Regions from separate parts of the Pullulanibacillus sp. KACC 23026 genome, predicted to be linked through region 3. Evidence: riboswitches for the same ligand, from Rfam matches in the RefSeq annotation. Region 3 holds a riboswitch; each other region holds the start of a gene.
The links. A riboswitch is a leader RNA that binds a small molecule or an ion and turns the genes downstream of it on or off. The one in region 3 is predicted to bind cyclic di-GMP.
Positions count from the first base shown of each region.

Region 1 (7,491 bases), 1.3 Mb from region 3:
GTGTTCATAGTAATCCTTTGTAATTTGTGTTAACTCTATATCGTGTGAAGCTGTAATACACAAATTATTCTTCTGGTAATTAATCCAATTTAAAATTGAAGCGGATGCAGATATTCGTTCTACTGTATTGGTCCCTTTTAAAATTTCATCAATAAATGTCATGCAAGACATACCTTGTTTAATGGTATCAATGATCCGTTTTAGTGATTTAATTTCAGCAATAAAGTAACTGTCACCTCCTAAGACATCATCACTTATTGCCATAGAAGTAAGAATGTGGGACGGTTTAATAAGGAACCCTTTTGCTAATACAGTATTAATGGTCTGTGCTAAAATGCAATTTATCGCAACGGCTTTAATAAAAGTAGATTTGCCTGAAGCATTGGAACCTGTAATTAGGATGTCTTTATCAATCTCAATATTATTTTTTACAGGGTGTTTAATTAGCGGATGATATAAGTCTGTCCCTTTAAGTTTCATTTCTTCAATAAATGTTGGTATGCAATGATCTGGGTATAAATTTCTAAAGTGTGTGATAGATATCGCCAAATCTAAATCACTTATTTCGTGCCATAAAGAAATATAACTTTCTTGATTATTTTTAATCGTTCTTAAAATGCGATTGTATGCGATGAAATCAAGTAAGAAAAAGATTCTTAAATAATCCACTATTAAATTTATCGAACTGTTATTTGAAGATAACACACTTCCCCAAAAGGATATTTTCTTTAGTTTCTTCAAACACAACTTTATTTTATCCCTTCTCCCACCAAATTCTTTATGTTGTATTTTTACTAGATGTTTTCCGCAATTAATAATGGACGTAATATAAGATAATGAATAAAAATTAGGCTGATACTCCCTTTTTTTAAAAAAATAGATACCACTGTTTATCATAACCAAACAAAAAAATGTAATAATGGCTGCTTTTAAGTTAACAAAAACTAGTACTAGAGGCGTGATGGACAAAAGACTTAAAAGGATATAAAGATAAGTATGTTTCATAAATTTATCCGTAATTTGGTAAAGGAAAGAAGAAGTATCGGTAAACGACTTCTTCCCTAATGCCATTAACTTTAATTCAATTTCTTCTCGCAATGCTCTTGTTTCAAAGAGCGCTCTGATAAAGGGCTCCTTTTCATTAAAGTAGTTTTCATTTAAATTAATAGACCTAAGATTACAGTATAATTTCTCCGCCCCTATACTAGTGTGTGTTAAATTAATTTTTTGAAATACAGTATCCATAGATAAATCATTCCAAGTGAGATCATCTATAGAAACTTGATTCTTTGTAGGTTCATAGCTATTCCAATACATTCTTACAGATTTAATAGGTTCCTCGTTTCGTTTATAATCCTTATCATTCCATTGGTTCACTAATTTTTTATTCTCTTGCAGTCGGTGTTTTTTGCTATTAAAAAACACCAAGAGAGTTATTACAACACTAGCTGATAAGATAATAAAAATAGTGCTCAATTTAAAACATCCTTTGCTTTTTTAATAATTATTCATAATATTTACTTATTTATTCTAACATAAAATTCCATTACCCATAAAAGTTGAAAGTAACCCCAAATGGTTTGGAACTGTTCGGGGTTATTTTATTATGTTGTTAACTTAATTTTATTTGCTATTGAATAACAAATACGAGTTTAATAGTTAGATGGAGGTTTCATTGGAGGGGCAGGCATGGTGCCTTGAATAGCGGGAGCGCCTCGCCTTATTTACGCCAAACGGAGAGCGGCCAAATTGTCTATTGAAGCGTATTTCTAAATATTTTCCAAGAATACTCGTATATCGAGTTAATCGGATAATGAGTTAAAAGTGGGTGGATATGGAAATGGATGGCGTTAAACTTGATAAAAAGGGTAGAGTAGCAACCATTACCATGAATTGACAGGTTATAAAAGAAAAAAGGTGCTTAAATAGGGAAGATTTAAATTTTTTCTTAAAACTTCCGATAAAGTATAGGAAGCTGAAAAAAGTGAAATCGATTTTAAGGAGAACCTTATATAATGAATAAACTTGAAACTATAATTATGGTATCTGATGTCTTCCACAAATTAATTCCATATGCCCAACTTGTTGTCACAGACAAGGAAGGGTATATACATGCGATTTCAGGTGATGATTTCTATCTAGATGTCTTTGGAGAAGGCAAGCCATTATTAGAGGGAAGTATTGGGAAGGAAGTTGTGACGACGGGTCAGGTTATATCTCGAATAGGGAATAAACAATTGACCGGTGGAATTCCTTATCAAGGTACGGGTGTTCCGATTATTAGCGATGGAAGTATAGTGGGTTCTATGTGTGTATTTATATCCACTGAGAACAAAGAGATCCTGCAAAATGCAGCCGATGAATTGCTGACAATGATGCAAACGTTGAACACGTCCTTAGAAGGGATTAGCCATACTGCAGCAGAATTACAAACCACTTCACAACAACTCGTTAATAATAGTAAAAGGGTGGAGGATTCTACAGTTGAAATTAGTCAAGTGGCTAATGTTATTGCAAAAGTGTCTTCTCAAACAAATTTGATCGGTCTCAATGCAGCTATTGAGGCATCGCGTGCTGGAGAACAAGGGAAAGGTTTTTCTGTCGTAGCCAATGAAATTAGAAGACTTTCTCAAAACACTAAGACATCATCGACAACCATTCTTAACTCGACGGATCATGTCATCGATTCTCTCAATCAAATTCAACGCGAAGTAGGAGATCTTGTAGCCGAGTTGAGTGTACAAACAAAAACGATTAACGCAACATCAGAGACTCTAAGTCAAATCGTCACCATAAGCGAGAAGTTAGCGGAACTCGCAAGGATCATGGTTAATTAGTCACTTATAGAAAGCGACTGGGACAAAAATAGTTGACGAATAGAAAAAAACTGAACTTATTCACACGTTTTAACGTGATGGGTTCGGTTTTTCATTTATAAGTTAAATCTTTGATGAAACGCTAGTCAAAATACATCGCTTTCCGCGTGCACGGCCCAAGCCTCCTCAACAAGGAAAACCCTTGCTTGCGGGGTCTTCTGACACATGCTGTTCCCGCGAGGAGTCTCTGTATTTTGACTGCGTTTCCTATTTGTTTCTGTCCTTATAAACATTTAGTGTTCGGAATTTAAGTCAGTTAGTTTAGCTTTGTCCCAGCCTCTATTGAATTTTTATGGACCAATCTCCATCAGCTTGAACTTCAAAGGCATAAGTACCCGTATCTTGTACTTGACTGGCTGTTTGACCATTATAGTTCCAATTTCATTGAAGGCTAGACTTGGCTTTATTATAAGGGCTATCTGGTTCATGATATCGGATAAATTATTTTTGTGATAATATAAATTATATAATTGAGACGTTTTTTTGTTTGAGATCCAAAGTCATTTACGAATGGAATGAAGTTCATGATCATTCGGATAAACTATAAAATCGAATCCGAAAAGGCAAACCCATTGAAAGATGGAGACGCAAAGCCACGGACCTAAAGCGTTGCTATGGTAGCCGGTTACCGAAGTGGTTAGAGTTCAAGGGCTCGTCCAACTTCGTGGAGGGAGCTCTTTTAGTTGCTCGTATTTTAGGTAGGTTGCCTTTAAGTATTTGATGTGATTATGAAGGTATCATTTTAAGATCCTTTTTTTAACAATATATAAATATAGAGGGCGGCATTTATGCAGAATATTACTGAATCAGGAGTAGCTGGAATTGACAAAATATTATATGGAGGACTGCCAAAAGGATCGGCAATTATTGTTGAAGGGGCACCAGGAACGGGAAAGACAACATTAGGTGTACAATTCCTTGTACATGGAGCTTTGAAATCTGGTGAAACGGGTATATACATTACCTTTGAAGAATTCCCTCACCAGATCTATCAAGATATGGAAGCGTTTGGTTGGGATCTAAAAAAACTAGAAAAGCAGAATCTTTTACGTTTTATAAGTATAAAACCTGAAGTTCTTTTAGAGCAAATGAAACAACCTAATGGTCTATTTGAGCAATTAATACAAGAAATAAATTGCCAGAGAGTTGTAGTAGATAGTATTAGTCTCCTTCAATATATCTATAAAGATCAGAAGGAAAATAGAGAGGCACTCTATAATCTGAGGAATATTCTACGTAAATTCTCGCTAACTTCAATGTTACTAAGTGAACGGGCAAATTCAAATAGTGAAGATACATTTGAACATTATGTAGCAGATGGGGTAATCCGTCTTTCTATAGAAGAACAAATGCAGAAATTTCGTAAACGGACACTTGAAGTTATAAAAATGAGAGGTCGCAAAATTATTGAAGGTGAACATATTTATCGACTAACAGATAAAGGGATTCATCTAGTTCCAGCACTCTCAGTTGTTGAAGATGTATTAATTAAAGCACATGATAAAGTGTCAACTGGAATTGGAAAATTAGATCAACTACTCTCCGGCGGAATCACAAGAGGATCAACGCTATTAATTGACACAAATAGTAAAGCAAACTACAAATATCTAATTGGTTCTATTATAACGAAAAGAATACTAGAGGGGGATCGAATCATTGCACAACCCTCTAGTCTGACCACTATCGAGGATCTTCAAAAAGTCTATAAATTATATGGTGTTGATTTAGAAGAAGCCTGCAAACAAGATAAGATGTATTTTATAGAACAGTATAATCGGGAAGTCCCAGATGTCTTCAAAGACAATGTCTTGAATGTAAAAGATGTATCGAACGAAGATTACTTAGGCTTTTTAAATGGTGAGTTGACTAAAATGGTAACTCGAAACTTTAACACATTAGATGATTGGTTTGTTTTTTATGATTTAAGCGCAATTTTTTCTTTAAGAGGACCGGATTTTGTTAAACGAATTTTTGCTGAAGAATCTACCAGAGCAAGAACTACCGGAAACACAATACTTGCTCTTTGCAATTTTTCTGAAATAGGTAAAGAAACCTCCTCGTTTTTAGAGAGGACATCAAATGGAGTTATTCGTACTTGGGTTGATGGTAATTATCAATATCTCCAATTAACCAAATCAACAAGTGGGTTTGTTTCTGAACCCCTTCTTGTGGAAACGATTTCGGAGAAACCACTTATCCAATTGGTTTAAGGAGCGAGATTATATGACAGATATATCGTTATTATTACAAGTGGAATGCACCTATTTTTTTGAAGAAAATCCTTTTGCAATGGAAACATTAGAAAGTCTAGCAAGTCGATTAGGACGATCGACTGAACATCTGAAGCCAATAATAAATAGTTTAGTTGCCTTATCGATATTAACTGAAATTGAATCTGGAAATGATTCTATATATAGATATAATCAACCGAATATTTTAAGTGAAAAGCTGGATGACAAATGGAAAACGCACTAGACAGTATTCAACAAGTGCAAGATGTGTTTGCTTCTAATTGCAAGCTAGCCATAATATTACTAGACCTTAAAGGAAATCCAGTCACTTCTTTTTCAGGAGAAAACAGCTTGGCAAAAATGGTCCAAAGTAACCATTCCTTATATTATGAATGGATAAAAAGTGCAGTGGGGTCTAGCGTTTTAGACACGTTTCCTGGCCTAAAGATTGTACTTTCTCCAGTAAGTATAAGGGGTGAGATTAAGTATTATTTATGGGCGGGTGTTATCATAGAAACGGAATCCCGCTCGGACCTTTATAAATATATAAGACAAAAAGTCACGCAACCATCAATTTGGGAAAACGCAATTGAGGAAGTTCCGGAGACAACGAGCGAAGAAAAGAAGCGAATTGTAAGTAGAATTTTAGAATTATCTGAGGTCATAAGTAAGCTCTTAGAGAATGATCAAAAGAAAACAGAAGACATTCAACTGATTAGAAGTGTACAAAATGTGCTTGAACTTGCTGCACAGGAAAAAAAAGATACGGTCTCTGAAATATTAAATGAGTTTTTGAACTTAGATTCTGATCTTGATTTTGTAGGCCTTGCTAAAAAAAATAACGATAACGAATGTGTGATCTCTTTAGTGACGGGACACATAGATTATCAATCATTAGTAGGAACAAATTTTTTAGTTGGGGAAGGTTTTTTAGGTCAAGTGTTGGTTAGCGGAATAGCCGGTTATTGGGAGCAGATTGATATTGATCCTAGAGGGAAACTGTTTAAAGTTAACGATATCAAACCTCAATCACTTGTTTGTTACCCAATCACTGTTGATAATAGTATCACAGGTGTATTATTTGGTGTCTCTTTTAAAAAAGGTAAACTTGGACAATCTATTCTAAGTATCGGTCAAGTCATAACGGATATAATCAGTTCATATCTGTTCAATAGGATAACAAGAGAAAAATTTAGGTACCAGCTTCAGAAATTGAATGCCTTAATAGAAATAAGTCAACTGTTATCCCGCATTCAAGATGTTAAGAAAATTGCTCTAATGCTTGTTGATATGAGCATGAATATTATGCAAGTCAGCTTTTCTTCACTTACTCTGTTCGATCTCGATTCTAATTCGGGAGAGGTTAGAATTGTCTCGAGGGGATTAACAAAGGACCAAAGTGAAAAGTATGGAAAGCAGGTATTAAGGAGATACAACCAATTAAAAGATGAAGGGGGAAATTTATCAAAGGCTTCTCCTGTTATTCGCGTCTCAGATTGGGGAGAAACCATTATAGAATGTCCTGTATATAGCCAAAAGCTTTATGGTGTATTAAGTGTTTCTCAGAATCTTAATAATGAGGATCACTTAACATTCTTGTCTTCTCTAGCAACCATCGGTGCACTGGCTATTAATAGGACAAATCATACAAAAGTGGAGATTCAACATTCAATAGCACTTTTACATGAAAGTGTAGGGTATTGGGATCCTCAGAGTTATGAGTTCACAACAAAATTAAAAAAACTCGCTCATTTGTTTTTGGATTACTTGGAAATGTCTTTGAAGGAAAGAGAAGATATTGAATATGCTTGTTTATTATCTTCGTATACGCCTGAATTTGTAGCAAATGTACTACCTGATCATTCATCGGTATATAAAATTTTGCAAGACTTTGTTGAAATAACGAATTATCCCAAATATAATCGATATGGTCAAAGATTCGACCTTGGAGGGCAACTGCTTGCACTATTATCTAACCATCTGAAAGATCATGAGTTGGATTCCATAGATAATCCTATTGATCCGTTATTGAGTGAAAAGTTTAGAAAATTCATCCTTAGAGAGCGTGCGTTAGATCAAACTATTTCCACTAAAGATCTTGAGTTCCAAATTGATAAATTATCAAATCGAGAAAATGAAGTCCTTATGCTAGTAGTGAAAGGGTTGAATAATAAACAACTGGCTTCCCAGTTATTTATTAGTGAACATACCGTTAAAAATCATATTACAAATATTTTCCAGAAGGTTAATGTAAAAGATAGGGCGGGTCTAATTGCTTATTTTTATAAACAAAAAATGGAGGATCTTTGACTTATACTAAAAAAGCCTCTTTCTGCTTAATAAAGTGGAGAGAGGCTTTTTGTTTTGGATTTAATAGGAAGATA
Region 1 is NZ_CP119107.1:4,443,857-4,451,347, reverse strand. Features, by position in the region: gene PU629_RS20645 (MutS-related protein) at 1-1,476, opposite strand, end outside; gene PU629_RS20640 (methyl-accepting chemotaxis protein) at 2,016-2,837, shown strand; cyclic di-GMP riboswitch class I at 3,429-3,509, shown strand; gene PU629_RS20635 (DUF7125 family protein) at 3,665-5,086, shown strand; gene PU629_RS20630 (hypothetical protein) at 5,100-5,351, shown strand; gene PU629_RS20625 (LuxR C-terminal-related transcriptional regulator) at 5,336-7,417, shown strand.
Region 1: linked by a shared signal. The riboswitch ahead of PU629_RS20635 (DUF7125 family protein) and the one ahead of PU629_RS04190 (DUF192 domain-containing protein) in region 3 are both predicted to bind cyclic di-GMP.

Region 2 (7,491 bases), 2.1 Mb from region 3:
GTGATTTATTTGAAGACCGTGAAGGACGTGTCATCACACTAGAATTCCAAGATTATTTTATGGTCACGGTCTATACGCCAAATGCTAAGCGCGACTTATCCCGTTTAGAAGAACGATTAGTTTGGGAAGACCAATTTTTAAACTATCTGCAAGCACTCGATAGCAAAAAGCCCGTTATCGTATGCGGTGACTTAAATGTGGCTCACCAGGAAATTGACCTAAAAAACGCCAAGACAAATGTAGGTAATTCAGGTTTTACCGATGAAGAACGCAGCAAGATGACCACACTGCTCTCAGCAGGCTTTGTCGATTCTTTCCGTCATCTTTACCCCGACAGAACCGATGTTTATAGCTGGTGGTCTTATATGAATAAGGTCAGAGAGCGGAACATCGGGTGGCGGATCGACTACTTCTTAGTTTCCGAAAGAGTTAGCCCTTATATTAAAGAAGCAGAAATCCATTGCAACGTGCTAGGCAGTGATCATTGTCCCATCCAGTTAGAAATGGATTTCCAATCATATTTAACAAGTTTTTCACAAAAATGATACAAATACAGATTGAATTTTCGAAACATTTTATTTATACTTAGATAATTATCTCCTAGTCATTCTCTTTTTTTAAGCAGGCCTGTATCCGATTGATCGACCTGACTTAAGTGATTATTTTTTAATTGATATCTAGGAAAAAAGAAAAATTAGAGGTGTTGAAAATGGATCACTCCATTCAATTTGTTGAAGCAACGTCATTAAAGCAAAAACCTTCTTCTGAGGAATTAGGCTTTGGCAGATTTTTTAGCGACTATATGTTTGAGATGGATTATTCCGCAGAGGCCGGTTGGCATGACCCGCGGATTGTCCCTTATCATCCTCTAACATTAGAGCCCTCCTCTATGGTCTTCCATTATGGGCAAGCCATCTTTGAAGGTCTGAAAGCTTATAAAACGAAGGATGGGCACATTCAATTATTCCGCCCTACCAAAAATATAACTCGTCTCAATAAATCCTGTGAGCGCTTATGCATTCCAAAAGTAGATGAGGAACTGATGCTAAAAGCATTCAAGGAGCTTATCTCCATTGAAAAGGATTGGGTGCCTAACGGTGATGGAACCTCCCTCTACCTCCGTCCTTTTATTATTGCAACAGAGCCTTATCTTGGTGTCAGACCGGCCAGGGAGTACAAATTACTTATCATCCTGTCACCAGTCGGGGCTTACTATGGGGATCAACTAGCACCTGTCAAAATCTATGTTGAAGAGCATTATGTCAGAGCCGTCCTTGGCGGTGTTGGACATGTTAAAACGGCGGGAAACTATGCGGCCAGCTTAAAAGCTCAGGAAGACGCAAGCGCTAAAGGGTATGCTCAAATCCTTTGGCTCGATGCCAAAGAAAACAAATACGTTGAAGAAGTCGGCAGCATGAATATCTTCTTTAAGATTAACGGGGAAGTCGTCACCCCTCAATTAAATGGAAGTATTTTAGATGGCGTGACACGGGATTCTGTCATTGATTTGCTAAAGCATTGGAACGTACCCGTACGTGAGACACGCATTTCGATCAAAGAAGTTTTCGAAGCTCATGCTCGCGGTGAATTGGAGGAGGTTTTCGGTTCCGGGACCGCTGCTGTCATCTCTCCTGTGGGTGAATTGAATTGGAACGGGGACATTATTACGGTAGGTGACCAGAAAATTGGCCCGCTCTCCCAGCGCTTATATGATGCGATTACAGGGATTCAAACAGGTAAAGTTGCCGACCCATTTGATTGGACATTAGACGTTACGAGCGTAAAGGTTTATTAAGCCAATCCAAACATGCAGGTGTCCAAAGAGACACCTGCACTTTTTAAATTCTTTTAATTGAATAGCCTTTTTAACTGTTCAGGGACTGGACGGCTTTTTCGCGTCGCTTCATCCATTGTCACACTTGTTACAAGGGCATCCGCACAAAGTTCGTCAGCCTGATTCCAAATCTCTTGACGAAGGACATAGCTTGTACAGCCCACTTTTTCAGGAATCGTCGTCACCACGAGAACATCCCCTTGCCGGCATTCCTTCCTATAATTGATGTTAATATTAACAGTAACCGTCTGGATTCCCATTTCAAGGAAGGTTTGGTAGGACAAACCTGCTTTCTCATACCACTCTTCTCTTCCCCACTCAAGATATTCAAGATATTTAGCATTGTTAACATGGCCGTTCACATCGATCTCTGTGGATCTAACAATGAGTTCCAGTGAGACTTTCATTCTTCCTCTCCTCTCTATTTAGAAAAATCAAAACACTTGAAGCCAACATTTTTTTAGTTTAAAGTTAAAAAGTAAATGATTAGAGGACTTTCTATTATCCATCTGATTTTATTCTACTATAAATGAACTTAAGAAAGGCGGGAGTAAAATGACCCATTCCAATACAGCGAACAGCCTTATTAGAACGATTGCGCCATTTCGCGCTGACCAAGTTGGAAGTTTGCTTCGTCCGCAGGCTATTAAAGAAGCACGCTTAAAGAAGGCATCAGGCGAGATCTCTCTTCAAGACCTTCGTGAGATTGAAAATCGTGAAATTAAACGCGTTATTGAAAAACAAAAAGAGATTGGTTTAAAAGCGGTGACAGACGGTGAATTTCGCCGTGCCTATTGGCATTTTGATTTTCTTGAAAATTTAGTCGGCTGTGAGGGTTATGAGCCGGATGAAGGCCTCAAATTTCACGGAACCGAAAGCAAGCCTCACGGAGTTAAGATTACCGGCAAGCTTGATTTTGGCAACCATCCGATGCTTGATGATTTCCGCTTTGTTCAGGATCATGCAGGTGAGCATACAGCCAAAATGACGATTCCAAGCCCTAATATGCTTCACGCACGAGCTAAAATAGAATATGAGCCTTACCAAGATACTGCCCTCTTATTAAACGACTTGGCCATTGCCTATCAAAAAGGTATACAAGCCTTTTATGAGGCAGGCTGCCGCTATCTCCAATTAGATGACACTTCCTGGGCGATTTTCTTCTCAGAGAGTGGACTTGAGAAAATCCGTTCAATGGGACAAGAACCAGCTGAGCTCCGTGCTCTCTACGCAAAAGCAATCAATGACGCAATCGCTAAGAAGCCGGATGACATGGTTATAACCATGCACATCTGCCGCGGGAATTTCCAATCGACCTTTATGAGCTCAGGCGGTTACGAAGGGGCAAGTGAAACAATTTTTAGTGAGCTTAATGTTGACGGCTTATTCCTTGAATTTGATGATGAGCGCTCAGGTGGTTTTGAACCACTTCGCTTTGTCAATCGCCCAAGTCTTCAGGTTGTTCTCGGCCTGATTACGTCTAAGTTCGGTGAGTTAGAGAACCCTGACGACATTAAGCGTCGTATTGAAGCCGCCTCTAAATATGTGGGTCTTGACCAGCTCTGTCTCAGCCCTCAATGCGGTTTTGCCTCAACAGAAGAAGGAAACCGTCTAACCGAAGAGCAACAGTGGGCTAAGCTAAGCCACGTTATCAACATTGCTCAAGACGTTTGGAAATAATCAAAAGTCTCTAGCAAAAAAGACTGAACCTTAATGGCTCAGTCTTTTTTTACTCGTATTAAACTTAATAGGGCCTTCAGCTACCCGATTACGATTACACAGGTATCCAGTTATTTTTAAGTGCCATAACAGCCGCACTTGTGCGATCTTTTACTTGCAGTTTTGTTAAAATACTGCTCACATGATTTTTTACCGTCTTATCCGTTATGTATAGACGTGATGCAATCTCATGATTACTGCAACCCTGAGAGATCAGCTCTAATACATCCCACTCTCTTAAAGTAAGGACGTCCACCGGTTTATCGGTTTCGCAGCCGATCAAGCCTACATAACTGTTAAGGAGAATCTCACCAATGGTTGGACTGATATAAATGCCATCGTTCTTCAGAATGACTTCTAAAGCGTATAATAATTCTTCTTTGTCCATTCCATTATAGAAATAGCCACTTAATTTCTTCTTAAACGCTTCTCTTAATAACTCATTCTGTCGATTGGCTGCCCAAACAACGGCTTTGACATTAAAGTTTTTACACATATTTAATATCTCAAGGATATCGACATGTGTCTGCAAATCAACGATAACTAGACTAGCATGAATAATTCGCTCAGACAGTATCACATGCCTCTGACTGGAACTGTGCGTCACAACAGTATAACCAGCATCTTCAAGAGTCCCGACAATACCATCCGTTAATATACTTTCTTCTTTCACCAATACAATATGCTTTTTCATCTTCATCACCCGAATATAAGAATTTGGCAACCCGGCTACCATAACTTCTGTTTTAGGCCCGTGGTTTTGCGTCCTTGTCTTTCGATCAAGTTTGCTATTTACAAATTATTCGTGACAATTTAACTTTAACTTATTCGTTAACTTAATTCAAGCAAACTCTTACAATTGTAATAAAATAACTCGTTTTTGTAAACTTTTGATCTTATCAAATTCCTATATAACATTGGTCGAAAAAGCAACCATCCAGCAGGAAACCTCTTAAAAGTTAAAACTCTTTACTTTATACCCTAATATTACTAAGACAAAACCTTCTTTTTCTATAAAAGTAGGTTTTTTTCTATAAATTTAATGATAGCTATTAGTAGGCATGACTCGCAACTATTTTGGCTCGATTTTGTTGCCATTTTGAAATCTTATTGTAACTCTTCTACCCCTATGTTGAGAAAACGAGAAACGAATACTATTAATAGACAATAGAGACAGAAGGAGTACTCAATGATTACAGCACACATAAAACCAATAATTGATGAAGACTTAAAAGAAAATCCATTATTCCATACACTTGAAATCCACATGCAGCGTCTAGGCTTTCTGGTTCCTTTTCGCGAGCAGTTAAATTGGACAAAACCCATCGATTCGATTGAATTAGGTGAGGAAAAAGACCTAAAAGGGTTAAAAAAATTAGCGGCAAAAAATGACGGCTCACTCCCTTTTATTCTTAAATTCACGAAAAAAACAACCTTTCAGCAGCTCATCTTACATCCTAATATCAACGGCTTGTATCTTCCATTTCGCTTTGACGAACCTTTTATGATCCAAGCCAATCATCAAACCTTATGGATTGGCTCCTTGATCAGGCTTGCCGATGAGTTAAAGTGGTTGGAGATCTCTATAAATAAAGACAGTTCTCCAGAAGTCAAAGACTATTGGCTGCGATTTCGAGAAACATGTGAAGCCGCGAAGGAAGCGTTTAGCCCTTTCATTTTATCCAATCAAACGAGTTCGCCAAGCCCTGACAAGACGACCTGATCATTCGTCCCTATCGAAGTTCTTAAGGGGCTTCCAACTGTCAAATTAGAGGATGGAATTCTAACCATAAGTCGTTCCGATAATGTGAGAGAAAATCTATAATTAACAGACAAAAGCTTGGGATTTTTCCCAAGCTTTTGTCTTTAATAGGAGACGCTAAAGCGGAGTTGATAAACGAGTGGAAAAATTTCCCCTTAATTAGGAAATTGCACTAAAATAGCTTAAAAGTGGGGAGTGAGTCTGCGATTTTCGGCTGCCCTTTTGTAATTTTTGGACCAACCTTCTCGGATTTCGCGCTCCTGCATGAGGCCGGGGTGGGAGCTTCTCGGATTTTTGGTAGACCTTTTAGGATTTTTGACAAACCTTCTTGGATTTTTTTGCGACCTTCTCGGATATATGGGCAACCTTCTCGGATTTTGCGCTCCTGCATGAGGCCGGGGTGGGAGCTTCTCAGATTTTTGGTAGACCTTTTAGGATTTTTGACAAACCTTCTTGGATTTTTTTGCGACCTTCTCGGATAAATGGGCAACCTTCTCGGATTTCGCGCTCCTGCATGAGGCCGGGGTGGGAGCTTCTCAGATTTTTGGTAGACCTTTTAGGATTTTTGACAAACCTTCTTGGATTTTTTTTCGACCTTCTGGGATAAATGGGCGACCTTCTCGGATTTTGCGCTCCTGCATGAGGCCGGGGTGGGAGCTTCTCAGATTTTTGGTAGACCTTTTAGGATTTTTGACAAACCTTCTTGGATTTTTTTTCGACCTTCTAGGATATATGGGCAACCTTCTCGGATTTTGCGCTCCTGCATGAGGCCGGGGTGGGAGCTTCTCAGATTTTTGGTAAACCTTTTAGGATTTTTGACAAACCTTCTTGGATTTTTTTGCGACCTTCTCGGATAAATGGGCAACCTTCTCGGATTTCACGCTCCTGCTTGAGTCGGGGTGGGAGCTTCTCGGATTTTTGGTAGACCTTTTAGGATTTTTGACAAACCTTCTTGGATTTTTTTGCGACCTTCTGGGATAAATGGGCAACCTTCTCGGATTTCACGCTCCTGCTTGAGTCGGGGTGGGAGCTTCTCAGATTTTTTTGCGACCTTCTGGGATAAATGGGCGAGCTTCCTCGAGACAAGCCAGCACGGAGTCGGTCAAAGAGGTAAAATCACGTGGTTGATTCAAGCTGTAGGCTGGCAAATTTCCGAACCTCTAATAAGAACTTTTTACTGAAGCTTCAGGTAAAGCACGTTACTTAATTTCCATTTATTTCTTATCCATTATGGATATTACCTTTGGAAGTAACGGCTATGATTTAGTAACAGGTATTGGCAGCCTGCAAGCTAAAACCCTTGTTTCAACTCTCGCAACGAAATAAGCCAACAACCAAAAGCGCGCCCCATATAGAGCGCGCTCTTTTAACAATTTAAATGTTTAACTATTAGTCTGTACATTTCCCTGACCTTTGGCACCCTTTTTACTAGGGGTATGGGTTTCGAACAAGAAGCTGACCTTTCCGTTTTCGAGCTGCAAACACGCATCAAAAGTTTTAGATTTGCTCTTAAACCCTTTAATTTTCCCAGTTTTGCCATTGGTAAGAAGCAGCTCAATCTGCTTAGGTGTTAATCGTTTACCTAAGATCGTTTTCGGAAGGGTAAAAGGACAATTGGTTTTCTTAAAATTGGCACAGCCGTAGAGCTTGCCTTTATCGACCAGATCACCGCCGCAGAGCGTGCAATGCCCCACCTTCTTACCCAATGTAAACTTAGATCGTTCCCGTTGAATCGTCTCTGTTTTCAGACCCGAAAAATCCCAATCCGAGACTTGACCTTGTGTTTCTTGTACAAGTTTTGTCACCAGTTTCTTCGTTTGCTCCATAAAATAGGCAGCAGAGGCCGTCCCTTCCCCTACTTGGGCAAGGCGTTCTTCCCATTTTGCCGTTAGCTCAGGTGAAGCAAGCAGCGCATCGCCGACTGCTTCAATCAATACCTTTCCTTTATCGGTGGCATAAACTTGATTCTTCTTAACCTCTATATACTGACGATCCTTAAGCATCGTAATAATACCAGCCCGCGTTGCCTCTGTTCCTAAGCCCTCCACTTTATTCAGCACTTTTTCTAACTCTTCGTTCTCCAAAAATTTCCCCGCTGTCTTCATTAGAGTAATGAGCTGTCCTTCTGTATACCGCTTTGGTGCCTGCGTCTTTCCTTCCTTGACGCGAACCTCCA
Region 2 is NZ_CP119107.1:3,650,892-3,658,382, forward strand. Features, by position in the region: gene PU629_RS16915 (exodeoxyribonuclease III) at 1-545, shown strand, start outside; gene PU629_RS16920 (branched-chain amino acid aminotransferase) at 710-1,795, shown strand; gene PU629_RS16925 (acyl-CoA thioesterase) at 1,849-2,241, opposite strand; gene PU629_RS16930 (5-methyltetrahydropteroyltriglutamate--homocysteine S-methyltransferase) at 2,390-3,514, shown strand; gene PU629_RS16935 (response regulator transcription factor) at 3,609-4,247, opposite strand; cyclic di-GMP riboswitch class I at 4,270-4,353, opposite strand; gene PU629_RS16940 (hypothetical protein) at 4,743-5,276, shown strand; partial or broken gene PU629_RS16945 (DNA topoisomerase III) at 6,698-7,491, opposite strand, start outside.
Region 2: linked by a shared signal. The riboswitch ahead of PU629_RS16935 (response regulator transcription factor) and the one ahead of PU629_RS04190 (DUF192 domain-containing protein) in region 3 are both predicted to bind cyclic di-GMP.

Region 3 (7,491 bases):
TCTAGGATCGATTTGGTATGCTTTACTGGGGAAAGACCAGAAGTGGTAACAAGCAAAATTTGGTCAGCTTGTTCTAAGAGTGATAAACTCTGTTCAGTTATCCCGGCCCCAGTATCCACAACCACTCTTTCATATCTCTCAAGCAACAAGTTCAACGTCTTTGTGAGAATCGCCGGAGTTACTAGATCAGCAAATTCCGGACGACGTGGCGCCGGAAGCACCGCCACACCACTTTCATGGACAGTCATTAAACTTTCTAGCGAGTACTGGTCCAAAGAGTCCATGCTTTCAATCACTTCCTCCATTGTAAAAGTGGGTTGAAGATTTAATGAGATATCAACGTCTCCAAATTGAAAATCGCCATCCCATAAAGCAACTTGCTTACGATTCTTTTGAAGAGCAATGGCCAAGTTAATCGAGATCAGCGTTTTTCCGATCCCTCCCTTTGCTCCACAAACGACAATTAATTCCCCTTTATTTCGTTTTGAATTCATAGCGGCTTGATCTACCATAGAACACGATTCCCTCCTTAAGAAGCAGGAATGGCACTTCGAAGAATAAATTTGATCTCGCCCTTCTGCTCAGCCGTTGCAAGCTTCATGGCATCCTGAAGATTGACTTCAAGTGTTGTCATCGTATAGGGACTGCTCATGTCAGGGGTTTTAGTGGATGGTGTCATTTTCCCATCGACCGCTAGAACTAAGACATTGCTTAACACGAGTAAGGTCGAAGGCTTTCCATTCTGTTCGAGGAGGACATCCACATGATCACCAGGCTGATCCAAATTAGCAACCGTATCAGATATGTTTTTAGCCTGTAATGTAATAGCACGATAGCCTGGTTTAATTTTATGAGAAAGCAAGGCAGCGTCTTTAAGGGATTCAAGATGATGGGTTAAGAGCATTTCATTAGGTTCAATATCGATCTTCGTAAGCTTTCCAATCACCTGATCCAAAGAAGTAACTGCATCAGGCTGAAGGCTTGTTTTAGGGACCGATGCAAGCTCCACCATTTTATCGGTCACCTTCGTATTTTCTGGAATTGATTCTTTCGCTACGACAACAGTGACCCTGTCAACTGGTGCCGTTGCTGACTGTGACGGTGCCTTCTGCATATAGGTATAAAAGAGATAAGTCGTAACTCCTGCCATGACAAGAGCCAATAATAAAAGTAAGAATCGTCTCATTAGCTTCACCTGCTTTACTAGCTTTGATGTATAGGCACCTGATGTTTGGTACTTGATCCACATGAATCTATGCTCTAGACACAGTAGACCTTGTTTCATCCTCTCTAAAACAGCTTTCAAGGATTGAGGTCAACCCGTCTTGTTTAGTCAAAACGTGTTTTATTTTTTTTATTCCACAAGTATGCTCGTTTTTGTGGTGAGCGTAACAGGTTTCAGAAATTGATTTAAAATGGGGGTGAGGTTGCTGATTGAATACGTTAAAGTCACCGTAACGGTATCCCCCGATTTCCGTGACGAACCAATCGGATTCACCGTTGCCACCAATGATTTGGAGGTAGAGGTCGTATTATAAGTGGAGCAGCTGGGAAGTACCAGCTTGTCTTCTCCCATAACGTTCAGATTTTGATTTATATAGTCACCCACCTGACAATCCGACTTGCCAAGACTGGCTAATCGGGCTGACTCTTGGGTTGTAATAGTCATATTTAGATAGGTATAAAAGATAAAACCAAAATTGACAATGCCTGCCATTAAAAGTAAGAGGATCGGAGCCGTAAGCGCAAATTCGACTAAAGATTGCCCCTCTTCTCTCTTCATCAGCCTTTTGAAGACTGTGAAACAAGCCTTTTTATCTTCTTTAGACGGTGAAATTTCTCCCCTCTTGCACTTCTGCCCATTTTTCAGTTCCATAGCCAAACCGACCCATGCATGATCAGTCCGAGAACAGCACCTCCGGCAATCGCAACACCATAAGGAAACCATTTTTTCGTTTTATCTAGAAACAAGGGAGTTTTGACCCCTGCCCTCCTGCTTAATAAAAAGCTGATAAGGTTTTTAATAACACCTTTTTTAAATAAGAGGAGACAGAGTCCTATGACACCGCCAATCAAGGCCATGAAGATTGAGGCTTGTATAACAAATATAGTCCCTTTTATTGCCCCAACAGCCGCAAGCAGTTTCACATCACCTGCTCCAATCCCTCCCATAAAGTAAGGGATGAGCAAAATCGAAAAACCAACTAATAATCCTAACAAAGAATGATCGAAACCTCTCCAGCCGCCGATCATGCTATTAACCGCAAGTGCTGCAAGGAGCGCAGGCAAAATCACTTTGTTATAAATTTTTCGGCTCTTTAAATCGGTATAGACCGATATTCCAAGAACGACAAGAAGCAGACCATTCAACCACACGGCCGTTCACCCTCTCTGTATCTTTTAAACCTTGAAAAAAAGCCCTACGATCCTCACCGTAGAGCTTCTTTGAACATTCACATAAAAGTGCATGCCTTTAATAGGAATATTTAATTACTGGCGTCCCCTGGATCTGAAAGGCTAATACCAGAGAACATATCTTCAAGGTTCTTTCTAAAAATAACGATTGATCCAATCAACACAACCGCTACTAGACCGATGATCAAGCCGTACTCTGCCATACCTTGTCCTTCTTCTTCAACGAATAACCCTTTAATTTTGTTTAACATAAAAAATCCTCCTTGATTTTTTAAAATTTAGTAGTTTTTTAGTTTTAACGTTTGCTGCGTCTTCCTTTTCCAACAAAAGCAAGCTTATGACCAATTTGTGTGTCGGTTTGGTCAATCCTGCCTGCATTCAGTTCAATCACGTACTTGGCGTGACGAACTGTCTTTCCAACTTTCCCAGGCGGCATGTTTTTTTCAAGACTGACAATGTTGTTTTCTGAATCCACATAGAGGACATCGATTGGAAACTTCATGAAAAACGTATGAATAGAGCGGCATGGTGCTAAATACATGGCAGAATCCATAGATAAATGATGGCGAAACATTAAACCTTTAAGACGTTTGCCAAATGTAGCAGCCTGTTCTACGTTTCCAGCTAATTGTTTGCCCGAAGTCACATTGACTAATTCCATCCGAGCCCCCCTTCTTCATTGAAAAAACCCCCCGCCTTTTTCCGAAAGGTGGGGGGTTCAAAATAACCCGTTTCCGCTATAACAAACATAGCCCCACTGATCTTTCGGTAACTGGCTGGCATCGTGTCAAACACTTTAGCCCCTGTAGCTTTGCGTCACTGGCTTTCACCAGCTTTGCCTTTATCGAGATCAAGCAAGACTCTGTATCGCTCGATCTTTTATGACATAAATCTATCAAATTCGCGCCATAAGTTAAATAGTACAAAAGACCCATTTTAGGTTTTAGGTTAATTTTACCCCCACAAATTTTTCATCCTCTTCGAAAGCATCGGCGCGATACCTTATATACAAGGCATATATTGAAATAAGCCGATTAAAACGGGGCGATTGGCGTACATTTTATGGATAACCACTCCATTCCACACCTGAAACCCACTAGATCTTTTTACCATTTTTAGGGGAACACCTCCAATAGACCCATAAATATCATAGGTCTTTTAACCCACCATTTCAAAAACTATCAAGTAGATAGCAAGACAACAAGTCGATATTTATCGACTTTATTTGACAAAATGTGTGCAAATAAATAGGGAGCCTATTTATGTAGATAAGCTCCCCAAATGGCTGTTATATCATTAATCAAATTTAAGTGCGTCAATTGGTTTCAGTTTCGCTGCTTTATTAGCTGGGAAGATACCAAAAATGACGCCAATTGCCAATGAAAAGAAGAACGATAACAGAATGATATTCGTTGAGTAAACGGCCGTAATGCTTGTAAACTTGCCGATCCCAAAGGTCAAGCCGACCCCAAGCGCTATCCCTAGAAGTCCCCCAATACCGCTCATCGCTATCGATTCGATGAGAAACTGCAGGAGGATATCCCGTTTTCGCGCCCCGATTGCCTTACGAATCCCAATCTCCCGCGTTCGCTCCGTCACCGATACAAGCATGATATTCATAATTCCAATTCCGCCGACTAATAATGAAATCGCCGCAACACCGCCGAGAGCCATCGAAAGTGTATTCGACACAGAACTCATCGTATTGATGATATCTTGTTGGTTTAACACACTATAGCTATCTGTGTCACCACGGAAGAGCTGACTCATTTTGTAATTGAGCTCATTCACAACCAGATTCGTCTGGTCAGCATCTGTTGCCTGAACATAGACACTTCCGACCCCTTTAGACTGAAAGATGCGCTCAGCTGTTGTTTCAGGAATCATGACCACATCATCGTTATCACCTGATGATGAATCGCCTTTTGATTGAAGCAATCCGACAACGGTAAAATGGATTCCGTTGATCTGAATGCTTTGTCCCACAGGACTAGTGAAACCGAATAATTCCTGAGCAACGGTGGAGCCGACAACCGCAACTTTTTGATAATACTCTAAATCAATCGGTGCAATAAAGCGTCCGTTAGCGACCTGATACTGACGCACATTCAAATAATCTTGGTTCGTCCCAATAACGCTGACATTATCTTCACTTGTTGTCCCATATTTAATCGTCTCTGAAGACTGTTTAACAGGGGCCACGTATTGAACACCAGTTAATTTCTGCAAGGACATCGCATCGTCATAGCTGATTGTTGTTGTTGCGCCCCTCCCCATAATATTAACTGTTAGGAGGTTGGAGCCGAGGCTTTGAACCTGCTCACTCACCTCGGCTGATGTTCCTTTACCAAGTGAAACTAATGTAATAACAGATGTAACCCCAATTATAATCCCAAGCATCGTGAGAACCGTCCTTAGCTTGTTTCCCATAATGCTTTTGAAGGCCATTTTAAACCCTTGACCGATATTCACGGGTGACAGCACCCCCTTCTGTCAACACCCCATCTTGTATATGAACGACCCGCTTTGCTTGTTCAGCAATGGTCAGGTCATGCGTAATCAATACAATGGTGTGCCCTATTTCATTGAGCTGCTTCATCAAGGTCATGACCTCATGCCCGGTTTTCGTATCCAAAGCGCCTGTTGGTTCATCGGCCAATAAAATTGGCGGATTCGTCGCTAATGCCCGAGCAATAGCCACACGCTGCTGTTGACCGCCTGATAACTCAGATGGACGGTGATGGGCCCGATCGCCTAATCCCACTTTTTCCAATGCCTCAAAGGCGGCCTTATGCCGTTCTTTAGTCGGAACGCCTTGATAGATAAGCGGAAGCTCGACGTTCTCAAGAGCATTGAGCTTAGAGAGCAAATTAAAGCTTTGAAAAATAAAGCCAATTTTTCGGTTTCGAATCTGAGCAAGCTGATTGTCTTTAAGCTGATTGATGGGTTCCTGGTCAAGCCAATACTCACCAGAAGTTGGCAGGTCCAAACAACCGATCATATTCATTAACGTGGATTTTCCTGATCCTGAAGGACCTATAATGGCAAGGAAATCTCCTTTTGAAACGGTAAGGCTCACTTTATTAAGAGCCTTCACCGTTTCACCTCCCATTTTATAAAACTTCGACAAATTCTTAATGTCTATTAATGCGCGCTTTGAGGTCATTACTTACTCCCTCCACTCGAGCTGCTCGAGCCTCCGCTGCTTGAGCCAACACCGCTTGAACCGCCGCTAAAGCTTCTTCCGCGCGATCCATAACCGCCGCTCATACCTCCAAAGCCACCGCTCATGCCTCCAAAGCTACCGCCCATCATACCCATACCGCCGCCAAATTTACTCGTTGCAGAAGAAGAGGAAGAGGTTGTGGTATTTGGAATTCGGACCACGTCACCCTCGCTTAAGCCGGAAGTGATTTCAATATAATTATCGTTATGCACACCCACTTGAACAGGCTGCATCTTAAAGGTTCCGCCGCTTGCTGCTGCCCCGCGTGAATAGCCGCCAGCGCCATTTGCTTTACCACTATAGCCGTTCGAACCGCGGTTACCATAACCTTCACCAGATGAATGGCTAGAACCGCTAGACCCCTCGCTCGATCCTGTTGCTTGGCCAGCTTGTCCAGAACCAGTTCCATCTGAAAGAAGCACATAATGATTCGTTCCATTTGTTTGCACGGCTTCGATCGGAAGCATTAAGACATTCTTTTTCGACTGTACTAGAATGCTGGCTTCTGCTGTCATTCCTGAAAGAGCATTTTTAATTGAATCCAGTTTCACGGTAACATCAAACGTCGCAACACCATTCGTGGATGTTCCTTGTTTTGCAATTTTTGTAACCTTACCTGTAAACTTTTGACCGGATAGAGCATCGACCGTGATCGTAGCGGTTTGACCTTTCTTCACTTGCGAAATATCGAGCTCATCGACCTGTGTGACCAATTCCATACTTGAGTAGTTCGTAATCGTGGCAACCGTTGTACTAGAACTAACCTGATCCCCGTTCTTAATGCCAAGTGTGTCGATCGTTCCAGTAATTGGTGCTTTAATCGTCGCATTCGCCACTTGTTTCTTAAGAGAGGCGATCGTTGATTCTAACTGAGAAATATCCAGCTTAGCCTCTTCGATGGTGACTTTCAAGTTATCAATTTGATCCTGTGTGTTAGTACTGCTTTGGTTAGAATTCTGACTTGTTCCTTGATCAGAGTTTGGACCATTTGATTGACTGGTTGTCGTCGTTTCAGTCGTTGCTGTTCCATTCTCTAAATCCGTTAACTGGTCTTCGTTTTGTGAGAGCTGGAGCTGATCCTTCTGAAGATTAACTTCATCTTGGTTGATTTGATCCTGAGTGCTGGATGAATCAAGTGTCGCAATCACCTGACCCTTCTTCACTTTATCTCCCTCTTTTACCTTCACTGTATCAATCGTCTCCTGATTAGCGCCTGTAATTGTAGCCGTATGAACAGGCTGGAGACTGCCCGATCCGGACACCGTCACATCGATATTTCCTCGCGTCACTTGAGCGGTCGGGGTAAACGATCCTGCAGCAGCACGTGTCTTATGTGATTTATAATAATGATAACCCCACCAAGCCGCTAACAAGACGACAATAATAACAATCCCCCAGCCGATCCAGCGACCCCATCGCCGGTTACGGGACGGCCCCGCCTCTACTTCCGTTTCATCAAAAGAAGACTCTTGACTAACTCCCATCTCCAAACACTCCTTTAATAAAAAAGTTAAAATGATTTCAATATAATTACAAAGCTAGCAATCAATTCTTAATAAAAGATTAATAAATAGACATTTAATTATGTAAAAATTCCACAGAATCAACCCAATCATTTTTCAAGGAACGGCAAAGCCTTTAATAATAAGGCTTTCTCCTTAGAAACCGATTCTTTCTATCCATTAACTACCAATCTATTGGCATGTTATTTCTATCTAAAACCTTACGTCATTTGAAACCTTCGAGCATAGACAGTCGCTGGCTCAGGGATTACAATAAAAGATGTTTTTAGTTAATCAAGCGATCCTATAATTTTTTCAATCATTTGAGGTGACTTATTTGGCAACGAA
Region 3 is NZ_CP119107.1:960,949-968,439, reverse strand. Features, by position in the region: gene PU629_RS04215 (CpaE/TadZ family protein) at 1-512, opposite strand, end outside; gene cpaB (Flp pilus assembly protein CpaB) at 530-1,186, opposite strand; gene PU629_RS04205 (TadE/TadG family type IV pilus assembly protein) at 1,355-1,876, opposite strand; gene PU629_RS04200 (A24 family peptidase) at 1,867-2,376, opposite strand; gene PU629_RS04195 (Flp family type IVb pilin) at 2,487-2,666, opposite strand; gene PU629_RS04190 (DUF192 domain-containing protein) at 2,711-3,076, opposite strand; cyclic di-GMP riboswitch class I at 3,180-3,265, opposite strand; gene PU629_RS04185 (ABC transporter permease) at 3,712-4,887, opposite strand; gene PU629_RS04180 (ABC transporter ATP-binding protein) at 4,865-5,581, opposite strand; gene PU629_RS04175 (efflux RND transporter periplasmic adaptor subunit) at 5,581-7,125, opposite strand; gene PU629_RS04170 (MFS transporter) at 7,481-7,491, shown strand, end outside.

Region 4 (7,491 bases), 430 kb from region 3:
GAAGATTGTCATCTTAACAACCTTTGATGATCAAGAGTATATTTATCAAGGGATTCGTGCTGGGGCGGTTGGCTATTTGCTAAAAGACGCTGATGTTGAAGAAATGCTGGAGACTGTTCGCGCAGCCTATCGCGGTGAGGCCATTTTCAAAACAAGTTTAGCTTCTGATGTTCTTTTAAAGGTAGCGGCGAGCAATGAGGCAATGCCCGAGGTTCGTCATAAAGCCATTTTAAAAGAGTCCTTGACGGATCGAGAACAGGAAATACTCCAGGAGATGTCCTATGGATTAAGAAATGACCAGATTGCGAAAAAATTGTCAATAACCGAAGGCACGGTCAAATCACATGTGCATCGGATTTTGCAAAAATTTGGCTGCGAAGACCGGACACAGGTTGTCGTCATGGCACTAAGAAATCATATGGTCGAGTGACCGTCGCCCCAATTAGTATCCGATCGATAAAAGTGTTAATAGTCTTATTAAAAAGGAGCTGACCCAAGTTAAGCTCCTTTTTTATTATTTAGTACCTTGCAAAGAACAGTACCTAGTGATATAGTGGATCCATGAGTCATTCAATATAAAATGGTACTGGTTAATGAACAGTAGTTAACGTATAAAGAATAGGGTGATTGAACCGTGAACGTGCAATTTAAAAAAGGGGTTTTAGAACTTTGTGTGCTTGTCCTTCTCGATAAGCAGGACCGGTATGGCTATGAACTGGTCCAGGCGATTTCCAACCAAATTGAAATATCGGAAGGGTCCGTTTATCCGCTTCTTCGTCGCTTAACCAAAGAGGAGTATTTTACAACCTATTTGCAAGAATCTTCAGAAGGTCCTTCAAGAAAGTACTATAAGCTGACAGATAAAGGCAGAAGCTACTTGTATGAACTTATTGAGGAATGGAACGAGTTTTCACGCGGTGTTAATCAATTAATTAGAGAAGGTGTCCGTCATGACGAAAGATAAATTTTTGCAAGAACTAAAGACATTCTTAAAACGTTTACCTGAAAAAGAACGCACTGATATTTTACAAGACTATGAAGAGCACTTTGCTTTCGGGCTTGAAGAAGGGAAGTCGGAGGAAGACGTGGCGGCTTCCTTAGGTTCTCCAGAGCAAATCGCTAAAGAGCTTTTGGCGGATTATCACCTTGAAAAAGTAACCGCGAGTGCTACCGTTGGGAATGTTTTTCGGGCATTTTGGGCTGTCATTGGATTAGGCTTTTTCAATTTAGTGATTGTTCTCGGGCCTGCCATTGGCATAGCTGCCATCATTTTTTCAGGTTGGGCAGCAGGGGCATTCCTTGTTGTGTCACCGCTAATCGTCATGGTGGATGCCATCTTATATCCAAGTTCATTTTTACTCTTTAATCTATTTATTTCCTTAGCCTGTTGCGGAATTGGTTATTTTGTTCTTATCGGTATGCTTATTGTAACGAAGCTTGCGATAAGAGGGCTTATTGGTTACTTAAATTTCAATGTCTCATTAGTTAAAGGTGGTTTAAAGCATGAAAAATAAAAAGAGGCTTTCGATCTTCGCAGGAATCCTTATCGTAATTGGGATTGTAGGCAGTCTCGCTAGCTTTCATTCGACTGACCCCGTACCCGTTTCAGACAAAAAGGTGATTTCTAATAACACGATCTCAAATGTTATGATCGACACCGATAATGCGCGTGTGAACATCTATCCTTCAAAAGATAAGAACATCAAAGTAACGCTGGAAGGAAAAGTGTCAGCTAACATCAAAAGGCTACTAACAACGAATGTAAAAGGGAAAACGCTCAGAGTGACCTACAATGAAAAACAGCTTAGCTGGTTCAACTTCGATTTTACAGCCTTGAGACCCTTGACTTTGGCTATTTATTTACCAGAAAAGCAGTACGAGTCAGTAGGCGTTAAGAGTGACAATGGATACGTCACAGCCGAAAGTCTAAACACCACACATGCCGAGATCCACACTGACAATGGGCGTGTTTTCATAAGAGACAGCCATACCCAAACGATGACGGCGGAGTCCAACAATGGGCTGATGAACTTAACCAACATCAAAGCACAATCGGTTCAGTTAAAAACGGATAATGGAAGACTGAATCTCGACCATGTTGATGGAAAGCTAGAAGGAGAATCGCATAACGGCAGCATCTCTTTGATCACAAAAGACCTTGATCGAACTATCGATTTTACGACGGATAATGGAAGAATTACAATTAAAACCGAAAAAGACCCCACAAATGTTCAATTCAATGTTTCTGTCGACAACGGAAAAATCAATATCCTAAATAAATACACGGGGAACGCCGTTATAGGAAAAGGAAAAAATAGCATCCAACTCACCTCACATAACGGCAGCATCTCAGTCCAAAAATGAACCGCGGGTGTGGAACGCGGGGACGGTTCTTTTGGTTCATTGGAACGCAGAAACGCGGGGACGGTTCTGGTGTTTCAGTGTTCTTCTGTTTAGGCTACTAACAGACTGTCATGGGAGCAGGCAAACTCGGGCGAAGGGCTGTAACGGACATAGAGTCCATTACAGCCCATTTTTATATGGTTTTTAATTGATAGCTCCCTCTTCTAGTGTGGGGGCGATCCACCTATTTTTCCAGTCATTCTAAGATTTCCTCTTGGCTCTCCCCATAAGGAACACGATCATCCCAACAAGAACGACAATAATCACAAAAAGAAGGGCCACGCCAATCCATACCCACATCGGCTGGCCTTTATTGCCTGTTGCCGCTTGAGGAGGATTATATTTTTGGGCATACTGTTTGACTTCATTACTGCCGATGGTAAACTTTTTGGTCGCCTTTAGAGTGGTATCTCCAACTTTTCCATTAAGATGAATGAGGTAATTCCCATGATTCAGTGTTTTATTTTGCCATTGAATGGGATATCTGATTTTTGATTTTGGAGCCATGTTGAACGGGCCAAATTGACCACTAAAGAGCTTCTTTCCGTTGTTAGTTGAAACGGTATAGGTCCCCGTCACACCATCTTGAATTTTTTGAGAATCATTTGCCATCTCAATATAGGCTGTCCCTTTATTCGGTGCAAAGCCTGCATTTCCAACCACGAAATGAGACGCTGTCTTATTAGGCAAATTTAATTGAACCGCAACTGCAAAGACGGTCTCTGTTTTGATAACAAAATTAGCCTTTCCTTTACCCGCTTGTTGTTTGGTTTGGGTTTGAGTTCCTGGAATAGTAAAGAGGATGCCTCCAAGCAGGTTTTGTCCACCTGTATCGGGAACAGTGAGTTGAATCGGAACCACAACTGAAGAGGAAGGCGGGACCGTTACACTTTTTTCAACTTTCAAATAGTTGGCCATCTTAATAGCATCAGGTAAAAGGACAGCATCGGATGAGTCTAAATTCTGCTTGTACATCATTCCACCAGTAGGATTCGTAAAGGCATTAGCAGGTGCGATGCTAATTTTAACAGGCCTATCCTGATTATTGGTTATTTTTACGCTTAGCGTTTGTTTAGTATTGGCATGGACGGATAGGTCAAAGTAGCCTTTTGTTTGCGGATTTTGGTTTTTAGGATAGACCGGTCCAATGGTTAAGGGGATTGTGGAATCCTGAGCCATCGCTTTCCCATGAATGAATCCTGTGACTATCAAACAAAAAAGCCAAAAAGAGAGAAGTAGCCGCGCTGCTTTCATCATGAATCACCCCTGATTCTTTATCTTAACCAAGTTCTACTTTTTAATTAATATGTACATAAATGAATGGCCTAAGTCGAAACTAATAAAAAAGACAATAAAAAAACCATACCTATAAAAGGCATGGTTAAAATTCTATCTTAAATGAATCATGGTCCTGTTGTAACAGTAACAGCGACTGTGGAGGTATAAGTTCCAGCATACACATCTTTTGGATTAAGGGTTAGTGTCAAGGCATTATCCGGAAAACTAACGGTATAAGTGCCCATTCCACCATCAACAGCTGCACTTAAGAGCTTAAGACCTGCAGAATTATCAATGGTACCATTTTTCTTTGTAACCGTTGAAGCATCGCTGGAACCTGTTCCAGGCGTTACTTCTGTTGGTGATGCTAGGCTAAGAGAATCTGTTGGGAGTGTGTGCGAGCTATCAGAAGTTTTAAACGGAGTAGCTGAAACCACAACATTCCAACCAGCTCCCGTACCTCTTGCATCAGTTACTGTAAGGCTACCCATGCTGGCAGTAGTTGTTTGAACTGATCCGTCCAAGGTGACGGATGAAAAATCCCCAACAGTAGGGTCGGTTGTTACGCCAAGGTCTCCCCCAGTAATCGTGGTGCTTGCTGCAAAGGCAGATTTACTGCCAATAAAAACTGTACATACAAGTGCTAATGCAGAAACAGTGGATAAGAACTTTCTAGATGAGATCTTCATATTTATCGATTTCCCCTTTTTAATCGTTTTGAGATAAGATTTTTGTCCAAAAGCTAAAATCCTTCTAACTGATAAAAATGAAGAATATCGAATTAAACTTATAAAAGTTTAATCTTTCCATTCTTCGGTAACCCAGCCACCATTGTCTAAGACATTAGGTCTGTGGTTTTGCGTCATCGTCTTTCAACGATTTTGCCTTTTCGGAAATGAGAACGATTAAGACTCTCTTTGTCTATGTCGAATTTTGTCGTTCAACACTCACAAGTAGAATCTTACAACGGAATCCAGCTAAAGAATAGACATCAAATTTATCCAATAAATTTCCCTTAATTTGGTTAGCCATTATGAAACGCAGGGACGGTTCTGGTGTTCCACAATTTCAGTGAAACACCAGAACCGTCCCCATGTTCCATTATTGCCCCAAAACACTGAGAGATGCAGCATCCGATATATCTGTGACCTTTCCTTGGCTAAGATCAACTGCATAACGTCCATTGGTCGAAGAGTGACCAGATACTAATGTAGAATATCTTACAATATAGTAGTTATTGTACGTTTCTTCGAAGAGCACAAAATGATTCTTGTCTTGTACCAGATCATTTTTATCTCGCAAATAATCTTTAACTAAAGAAACAGCTTTGTTTTGATTGGCTTCTTCGATGGCCGCTTGATTTTGGCTGCCTTCATCAGACGCCTGATTCGTCACTTTATCTAGTTCGAAAAATGTACCGCCACCATATAAAATGAGTTTCTGGCTGTCCGAAGTAATAAATGAAACGAGGCAAAGTCCATTTGCGTCAGTGGCGTCAAGCTCCGTAACCGAATCCCCCGTAATTCCAAGTTGTTCAAAGTTAACTCGGTAATTGGTTGGAAAAGTGCTTTTGGCGATCACTTTCTTTGTATAAACAGGATGGGTTGCCGTATGTTTCATCACTTCAAAGTTGTCGCCAAAGCAAGTGACCTGATCCTTTGAAAGCACCAATTGTTTCCCTGTTATGGTCTGGATGTCGTTACTGCTATAAGTTCCCGCAGGCCCATAGGCGATTGCCTTCTTAATTTGCCATTGGCCGTAAAAAAAAATTTCACTTTCCTTCTTTTCGCTGGTACTTGTTGTGCCAGTAGCGGCGTCCCCCGTGGGCTGAATCGATTTCGGTGATTGCATAGACTTCCCAGTAGACTGATGGCTAGCTCCCGATGATTGGTTGGTTTTTGCAGATTGATCCGTTTGGCTGGATGATTCATGCCCTGATGGTTGCGATGTGACAGCCTTTTCAGATGATGCGCCGCAAGCAGACAACGTGACGAAAAGATAAGCGGATAAAACGGTGTAAATAAAAAATTTCAATTTTAAAACTCCTCCCCCCTTTCTCTATTCTAGCAAAACTTGGTAATTAGGTTAAGGGCTCCTCTCGATTTAGTGTTGGTTAGGAAATAAATTATCTGGTTATATTTGACAAGGAGCTTATGCGTATCCTGACAAATCCAAGCCGCCATTTTATCATGCCTGCCACTCCATGGTAAAAGCTTTGAGTCTATTCTCTCTACCCCCAACGTTTAGCGAGTTTAAGACGAATGGTGAACTTCCTCATAAAAAATGCAGTTAAGCAATTGTCCGAAGGCGTAAAAAAAGCGATCCCAAAGGAACCGCTCTTTCCAATTATAATTTGCAGAAATTCATTTAATAGGGCTTAGGCTGGCGGAAGTAGTTAGGCGTTTTCATTTCATTGTTATAGGATTGATGAAAAATATGGGTCGCTGCAGGGGATAAAGGGGGAATCAGCCAGGTCCAATTGCCGGTAACCGCTCTTCCGCTTTCCCGTTCCTTTTCCTCAAATTTTTTAAACTGTTGTGCCGCCGTATGGTGATCGACAATACTAACCCCATCTTCTTTATAAGAATAAAGAACTGCCGTATTAAGCTCTATAAGGGCCCTATCCTTCCAAAGAGAGGCACTATTTTTAAAATCCAACCCCATTAATCGTCCGACTGGCGGGAGCATATTATACCGATTTTCATCAGCAAAGTTTCTCGCGCCGATCTCCGTCCCCATATACCAGCCATTAAAAGGAGCAGCTGTATAAGTAATGCCGCCTATTTCAAGTTTCATATCCGAAATAATAGGAACGGCATACCATTTTAAATGTAACTCTTCAAATCCTTTAAGAGAAGGATGCCGAATTTGGACCTCAAGCAGAATCTCCTCTGGAATATCGGCTAATTTTGGCTGATTATTATTGATTTGTATGACTAATGGCAGGACATCAAATTTCCCAAACTTCGGTTCCCAGCCTAAATCTATACAAGCCTTTGTAAAAGCAATGGAGTGAGGATCCCCTATAATCCCATCTTCTGTTTGATAACCTGCATAGCGAATCAGTTGATGATTCCATATGCGCACGGTTTGATGAGGGGACTCCTGTGGAAAAATAGTGATGGTCGGGCGTATATGACCCTTATTAGTCGCATAGCGAATATGTTCAAAGAGAGCGTCAATCATCTCGTCTTCTGAGCTTAGGGTTCTTGCATCTATAACGTGTAAGCTTTCCCAAAACAACCTGCCAATGCAACGATTGCTGTTACGCCAAGCAGCTTTGGCCCCATATTCAAGCTCAGCTGCGGTATGCTCATAAAAGCCTTGACTATGTATCTGCTCACGGACTTCAACCAGTCTTTCCGCGGTCTCTCGGTCCGTTTTATTCAGCTCTTTATAACAAGTTCTAATAAATTCTGTGGCTTTCTCCAGTAAGTCGTTAGTCAAAAAGAATCCCCCTAAAATCATTCCTATTTTAAATCATATCATAGCGAAGACCAATCTAAAAAAGCTGTGATTTAAGTCATCTTGTGTTCATTTTTAATAGTCCGATCGTTAGTTTTCTAGTGGGGATGATTTATAAAACTCTAACAATTCAGTTCTGATTTTGTTAAATTGAATAGAGAAGGGGTTGAGTGGATTAAAACACAAACAGGGGGAACGGCCATTGATTAGATTAGATGAAATGAATGCAAGTGAATTCAATACGTATCTTAACTATGCGATTAGAAATTATGCGGATGAACACGTAAAGGCTGGCAACTGGAATGCTCATGAATCCATGAGTAAGGCAGCTAAAGAATTTGAACA
Region 4 is NZ_CP119107.1:527,557-535,047, forward strand. Features, by position in the region: gene PU629_RS02360 (response regulator) at 1-430, shown strand, start outside; gene PU629_RS02365 (PadR family transcriptional regulator) at 635-964, shown strand; gene PU629_RS02370 (DUF1700 domain-containing protein) at 951-1,514, shown strand; gene PU629_RS02375 (DUF4097 family beta strand repeat-containing protein) at 1,504-2,364, shown strand; gene PU629_RS02380 (WxL protein peptidoglycan domain-containing protein) at 2,605-3,660, opposite strand; gene PU629_RS02385 (WxL domain-containing protein) at 3,807-4,370, opposite strand; cyclic di-GMP riboswitch class I at 4,494-4,577, opposite strand; gene PU629_RS02390 (hypothetical protein) at 4,783-5,715, opposite strand; gene PU629_RS02395 (nitric oxide synthase oxygenase) at 6,049-7,128, opposite strand; gene PU629_RS02400 (GNAT family N-acetyltransferase) at 7,349-7,491, shown strand, end outside.
Region 4: linked by a shared signal. The riboswitch ahead of PU629_RS02385 (WxL domain-containing protein) and the one ahead of PU629_RS04190 (DUF192 domain-containing protein) in region 3 are both predicted to bind cyclic di-GMP.